DNA from 2 places in the Bacillus bruguierae genome. Region 2 is predicted to be linked to the other one. Evidence: a T-box and tRNA genes for the amino acid it is inferred to sense, from the RefSeq annotation. Region 2 holds a T-box; the other holds one or more tRNA genes.

Region 1 (3,384 bases), on a different contig from region 2:
CAAAAATTCCAAAAATAATTTACATAAAATGTGAATTTAATCTGCGGGGAAACCCCCACAGATTATGAATTAAACTAATTAGGCGCATATTAACATGCTTATCCTTCACTACATCATTGCTTTCAAATAAATTTTCAGATGAAGCATTCCTGCCCTCAAATAGCAAATTGCAAACAGAATAAAAGTATTTATTTAGTCTGTTTGCTCTGATATTTCACTTAAGGCAACGCCTGCTTGATCATCTGCATATTTAGTTGTTGCTAAATCACCAAGTGATAGCATCCCAACAAGTTGTCCATGTTCAACTACTGGCAATCTTCTTATTTGGTAACGTGCCATTAACTCTGTCGCTTTTTCAATAGCGTCATCAGGTGACACAGAAATAATTTGTGTTGTCATAACATTTGTAATTTGATTGGAACCTGGATGTTTTTCTGCAATTCCCCGCACAACCAAATCACGGTCTGTTACAAGTCCGATAACTTGATTATTCTCCACAACAGGAATCATTCCTATATCTTCTTCTTTCATTTTCACCGCTGCTTCATATACGTTATCTAGTGATGTACATTGTACAATATTCGTGCTCATCAATTCTCGAACAGTTGTCATAAATATATTACCCTCCTTTACACACTTTAGCATCTCCAACCCTCTTCATTTCAATTCGCAAGTTCCTTAAAAGATAAACGAGATACCATCTCTTATTAAAAACAGATGAAATTACACTTTATCAAATGTAGAAAACTATGTAATCATAAAACGCAAAATAAATTGGATATTCACAGTTACAATGACCAATTCTAAAAACTTTAGAATTGCGGAGAGTAAATATAGACTTTATCGTTCTTATTTGAGAAGGCAGCTTGTAAAGATACAGAGCAATAAGCAGGATGAGGTTAGTAAAAGAAATACTTTATACCGTAAAATATTCATGCAACATTCCGTTGTACAATCATCAAAATGAATTGATGTAGTTCAATTCTGAGTATAGCTAAAATAATCAATTGGTAAAAATATAATGTACTATATTCTTTCCTAATTACACAAAATCATACAAAATCCTTCATTATTTATAATAAAAAATAAAACATTTTATAATATGATAAAGATATACTTATTGTTATAATAGCTTGATACGGCCATCAGTAGATTTTCTTTATTCGACTACTTTTGGTTAGTTGAAGCATTCTCATTCTTACTGTCCAAAAGTAGCTCAATAAATATATGTATAAGGAGATCATTAATCAGAAGTAATTATAATTCGTTATAATAAATACGATATACAGAAAATATAATGTATAATATTATTTTTCTTCAAATAAAAAGAGTCAGCATAGTGCTGACTCTTTTTATAATGACCCGTACGGGATTCGAACCCGTGTTACCGCCGTGAAAGGGCGGTGTCTTAACCACTTGACCAACGGGCCATGGCTCCGCAGGTAGGACTCGAACCTACGACCGATCGGTTAACAGCCGATAGCTCTACCACTGAGCTACTGCGGAATATGGTGGGCCTAAATGGACTCGAACCATCGACCTCACGCTTATCAGGCGTGCGCTCTAACCAGCTGAGCTATAGGCCCATATTTCTTACAGGGGCAGTAGGAATCGAACCCACACCGGAGGTTTTGGAGACCTCTGTTCTACCTTTAAACTATGCCCCTAAGTGGTGCCGGCTAGAGGACTTGAACCCCCAACCTACTGATTACAAGTCAGTTGCTCTACCAATTGAGCTAAGCCGGCTAGTTTTTTTACAAAAAAAAATGGTGGCTCGGGACGGAATCGAACCGCCGACACGAGGATTTTCAGTCCTCTGCTCTACCGACTGAGCTACCGAGCCTTTATGTAAATGGCGGTCCCGACCGGGGTCGAACCGGCGATCTCCTGCGTGACAGGCAGGCATGTTAACCACTACACCACGGGACCATTGGTTGCGGGGACAGGATTTGAACCTGCGACCTTCGGGTTATGAGCCCGACGAGCTACCAGACTGCTCCACCCCGCGATGATATAATATTCTTTTAAATAAAAAATGGAGGAGGTAGAGGGATTCGAACCCCCGCGCGACTCTCGCCGCCTGTCGGTTTTCAAGACCGATCCCTTCAGCCGAACTTGGGTATACCTCCGTATATATGAAGCTTTAATGGTGGAGCCTAGCGGGATCGAACCGCTGACCTCCTGCGTGCAAGGCAGGCGCTCTCCCAGCTGAGCTAAGGCCCCATTTTAAAAAACTATCGGGAAGACAGGATTCGAACCTGCGACCCCCTGGTCCCAAACCAGGTGCTCTACCAAGCTGAGCCACTTCCCGTTAATAAAGCGCGCCCGAGAGGACTCGAACCCCTAACCTTTTGATCCGTAGTCAAACGCTCTATCCAATTGAGCTACGGGCGCATATGGTGCCGAGGGCGGGGGTCGAACCCGCACGGTGGTCACCCACCGCAGGATTTTAAGTCCTGTGCGTCTGCCTGTTCCGCCACCCCGGCGTCATATTGAAAATTGGAGCGGAAGACGGGATTCGAACCCGCGACCCCAACCTTGGCAAGGTTGTATTCTACCACTGAACTACTTCCGCAAAACATATATGACTTATTGCTTATTTAATTAAGAGTGCGGGTGAAGGGAGTCGAACCCCCACGCCAAAGGCGCCAGATCCTAAGTCTGGTGCGTCTGCCAATTCCGCCACACCCGCATATTACATTTTAAAAATGGTGAGCCATGAAGGACTCGAACCTTCGACCCTCTGATTAAAAGTCAGATGCTCTACCAACTGAGCTAATGGCTCTTAAATGGCTGGGCTAGCTGGATTCGAACCAGCGCATGACGGAGTCAAAGTCCGTTGCCTTACCGCTTGGCTATAGCCCATCGAAATGGTGGAGGGGGGCAGATTCGAACTGCCGAACCCGAAGGAGCGGATTTACAGTCCGCCGCGTTTAGCCACTTCGCTACCCCTCCGACATTTAAGATTATATGGTGGAGGATGACGGGATCGAACCGCCGACCCCCTGCTTGTAAGGCAGGTGCTCTCCCAGCTGAGCTAATCCTCCATTTGCCTGGCAACGTCCTACTCTCACAGGGACAAAGTCCCAACTACCATCGGCGCTAGAGAGCTTAACTTCCGTGTTCGGTATGGGAACGGGTGTGACCTCTCTGCCATCATTACCAGACTATATTCATTTGAGACAATCATTATTATACTTGATTCACCGAAAAAGTCAACAAGTTTTTTATATTCTCTCAAAACTAGATAACACTTGCTTCATATTATATGGTTAAGTCCTCGATCTATTAGTATTCGTCAGCTCCACGTGTCGCCACGCTTCCACCTCGAACCTATCAACCTGATCATCTTTCAGGGATCTTACTAGCTTAACGCTATGGGAA
Region 2 (3,384 bases):
CATCCTCGTTTTAAAATCAGATTCTTTCATATCGAAATACTCTAAACCTACTACATCTCCTGGTAATGTATCTGATGTAAACTGTACACGCTGAAATTTTCCATCTATACTTTTTGCAAGACTTTTCGCTAATGACGTCTTCCCCGTTCCTGGAACATCTTCTAATAAAACATGTCCATTTGCTACTAATGCGATCATCGCTAAATCAATAACCTCTTCTTTTCCTACAATCACTTGCGAGACATTTTCTCTGATTCTTTCTAAAATTGACATGCCCTCTTCACCCTTTCTCTTCCTATAATAAATTTTCTGTTTTTTCTGATATTTATTTGTAGTATAGCAAAATTCATGTACTAACTGCTTATTTTTTTGAGATTTTTTGTAAAATAAGTTTTCTTCTTACATATACTGAATTATAAAAAATACAATTCATTCCAAAAAAAACATTTGCAAAAGTAATTTGAATACTGTATATTATGAATCAACATACTAATGCTATAAAAAAGCAACGAAAAGGACACGAGATATTCTTTACGGTTTTACAGAGAAGGAAGAATTGCTGAGATCTTCCTAAACGCAGGAGAATACACTTACCACCTTGGAGCTGTATTGGGGAAACATAGTATCCAATACCGTAGACGCTACGTTACAGTGCATGGAGCCATCGACGCTTTTTTAAGTGCGATGGGAATCTGGGTGGAACCACGGGTTTTAACGCACTCGTCCCTATTTTAGGGATGAGTGCGTTTTTTATTTTCTTAATTCCATATAACAATTAGCTATGAAAAGGACACGAGATATTCTTACGGTTTTACAGAGAAGGAAGAATTGCTGAGATCTTCCTAAACGCAGGAGAATACACTTACCACCTTGGAGCTGTATTGGGGAAACATAGTATCCAATACCGTAGACGCTACGTTACAGTGCATGGAGCCATCGACGCTTTTTTAAGTGTGATGGGAATCTGGGTGGAACCACGGGTTTTAACGCACTCGTCCCTGTTTTAGGGATGAGTGCGTTTTTTATTTTTCTCAATTCTATATATCAATTGGCAATGAAAAGGACACGAGATATTCTTTACGGTTTTACAGAGAAGGAAGAATTGCTGAGATCTTCCTAACGCAGGAGAATATACTTACCACCTTGGAGCTGTATTGGGGAAACATAGTATCCAATGCCGTAGACGCTACGTTACAGCGAATGGAGCCATCAACGCTTTTTTAAGTACGATGGGAATCTGGGTGGAACCACGGGTTTTAACGCACTCGTCCCTGTTTTAGGGATGAGTGCGTTTTTTTATATTATGAAATGGAGTGATAATGATGAGTAACAAAATGATTCAAATTCGTTTTCCAAATGGTCGTGAACAGGAGTATATGAAAGGAACTACATTAGAGGCAATTGCAGAATCAATTAGCCCTGGGTTAAAAAAGAAAGCTATTGCCGGAAAAGTGAATCAGCAACTATTTGATTTACGCAGAAGCATACAAGAAGATGCAGAAATTGAGATTTTAACTTTAGAATCAAAAGAAAGCTTAGACGTAATGCGACATACAGCAGCCCACATATTAGCACAAGCTGTTAAAAGAATACACGGTCACGTTAACTTAGGCGTTGGTCCTGTTATCGAAAATGGATTTTATTATGATATGGATCTTCCAAATAGTATTGCAGTTGAAGAGTTAGTTCATATTGAACAAGAAATGCAAAAAATCATTGATGAAAATTTAGAAATTCAACGAATCGAAGTAAGCCGCGATGAAGCAAAACAAATATTTGAAGAACTCGGTGACCATTTAAAATTAGAGCTATTACAAGATGTCCCTGCTGATCAAAACATAACTCTTTACAAACAAGGTGAATTTTTAGACTTATGCCGCGGACCACATTTACCATCTACTGGTTTTATGAAAGCTTTTAAATTAACAAATGTTTCAGGAGCATATTGGCGCGGTGACAGTAATAACCAAGTCCTTCAAAGAATATATGGGGTTGCCTTCCCTTCTAAAAAGGAACTAGATGAGTATGTAATCTTTTTAGAAGAAGCCGCAAAACGCAATCATCGTAAATTAGGCAATGAATTAGAATTATTTATGTTCTCTGAAGAAGCGCCAGGAATGCCATTTTATTTACCAAAAGGACAAATTATCCGAAACGAAATGGAAGCTTTTTTACGAGGGATTCAGCAAAAGCGTAATTATCAAGAAGTTCGTACTCCTTTAATGATGAATCAAAAACTATGGGAAAACTCCGGTCATTGGAACCATTATAAAGAGAATATGTATTTCACAGAAGTTGATCATGGAAAATTTGCTTTAAAACCAATGAACTGCCCTGGTCACATGTTAATGTTTAGAAATAAGCTGCACTCTTATCGTGATTTACCAGTTCGAATGGCTGAATTTGGGCAAGTCCATCGTCATGAATTTAGCGGCGCTCTTAATGGACTTCTTAGAGTTCGTACATTCTGTCAAGATGATGCCCATATTTTTGTAACACCTGAACAAATTGAAGATGAAATAAAAGGAGTAATTGATTTAATCGATTATGTATATCGTACATTTGGTTTTGAATATGAAGTTGAGCTCTCTACAAGACCAGAAAATTCAATGGGAGATGACGAGTTATGGAACAAGGCGGAAGGTGCCCTGCAAAATGTACTAGAAGAGCTCAATTTCCGCTATAAAATCAATGAAGGTGACGGAGCGTTTTACGGTCCGAAAATTGACTTCCATATTAAAGACGCTTTAAATAGAAGTCATCAATGCGCAACTGTACAGCTCGATTTCCAAATGCCGGAGAAATTTAACTTAAGCTATATTAATGAAAAAAATGAAAAACAACGTCCTGTTGTTATTCACCGTGCTGTATTCGGTTCACTTGACCGTTTCTTCGGAATCTTAATCGAACATTTTGCCGGAGCATTCCCAACATGGTTAGCTCCCGTTCAAGCGAAAATCATTCCTGTATCTGCCGAAGTACATGAACAATACGCAAAAGAAATAGAAGCAAAGTTAAAAGATGCTGGTGTACGAGTAGAACTTGATCTTCGCAATGAAAAACTTGGTTATAAAATGCGAGAAGCGCAAGTTCAAAAAATCCCATATGTCCTTGTCGTTGGCGATCAAGAAGCCGAGCGTAACGAAGTAAACATTCGAAAATACGGAGAACAACAATCTAAAGCTGTACGATTTGACGAATTCTTTGCAAATATTCAGCAGGAAATTCAAAATAGAAGTTTATAATACAAAAAGAAACCGCAAGAAGGCCAAGAGATATAATTTGAACCTTTTTGCGGTTTCTTCTATTCCTTCTTTCGGCTTAATCGGATTGGATGCTTCTCCTTTTGCTAAGATTGTTTCATATTTTTGATGCTCCTTATTC

What was found. The T-box of region 2 lies ahead of thrS (threonine--tRNA ligase). A T-box ahead of a tRNA ligase gene usually reads a tRNA of that ligase, here a tRNA-Thr.
Region 1: it encodes a tRNA-Thr, which carries the amino acid that the T-box ahead of thrS (threonine--tRNA ligase) is inferred to sense. The anticodon was not compared.

The regions. Positions count from the first base shown of each region.
Region 1 covers NZ_JBAWSX010000027.1:38-3,421, reverse strand. Annotated here, with positions in the region: gene WAZ07_RS25045 (CBS domain-containing protein) at 193-612, opposite strand; tRNA gene WAZ07_RS25040 (tRNA-Glu) at 1,359-1,430, opposite strand; tRNA gene WAZ07_RS25035 (tRNA-Asn) at 1,432-1,506, opposite strand; tRNA gene WAZ07_RS25030 (tRNA-Ile) at 1,510-1,586, opposite strand; tRNA gene WAZ07_RS25025 (tRNA-Trp) at 1,597-1,667, opposite strand; tRNA gene WAZ07_RS25020 (tRNA-Thr) at 1,671-1,746, opposite strand; tRNA gene WAZ07_RS25015 (tRNA-Phe) at 1,768-1,843, opposite strand; tRNA gene WAZ07_RS25010 (tRNA-Asp) at 1,854-1,929, opposite strand; tRNA gene WAZ07_RS25005 (tRNA-Met) at 1,932-2,008, opposite strand; tRNA gene WAZ07_RS25000 (tRNA-Ser) at 2,037-2,129, opposite strand; tRNA gene WAZ07_RS24995 (tRNA-Ala) at 2,148-2,223, opposite strand; tRNA gene WAZ07_RS24990 (tRNA-Pro) at 2,238-2,311, opposite strand; tRNA gene WAZ07_RS24985 (tRNA-Arg) at 2,321-2,394, opposite strand; tRNA gene WAZ07_RS24980 (tRNA-Leu) at 2,398-2,486, opposite strand; tRNA gene WAZ07_RS24975 (tRNA-Gly) at 2,501-2,575, opposite strand; tRNA gene WAZ07_RS24970 (tRNA-Leu) at 2,612-2,692, opposite strand; tRNA gene WAZ07_RS24965 (tRNA-Lys) at 2,710-2,785, opposite strand; tRNA gene WAZ07_RS24960 (tRNA-Gln) at 2,791-2,865, opposite strand; tRNA gene WAZ07_RS24955 (tRNA-Tyr) at 2,872-2,955, opposite strand; tRNA gene WAZ07_RS24950 (tRNA-Val) at 2,972-3,047, opposite strand; rRNA gene rrf (5S ribosomal RNA) at 3,052-3,167, opposite strand; partial or broken rRNA gene WAZ07_RS24940 (23S ribosomal RNA) at 3,269-3,384, opposite strand, start outside.
Region 2 covers NZ_JBAWSX010000008.1:171,247-174,630, forward strand. Annotated here, with positions in the region: gene WAZ07_RS15070 (AAA family ATPase) at 1-273, opposite strand, end outside; T-box leader at 500-731, shown strand; T-box leader at 773-1,003, shown strand; T-box leader at 1,046-1,276, shown strand; gene thrS (threonine--tRNA ligase) at 1,323-3,245, shown strand.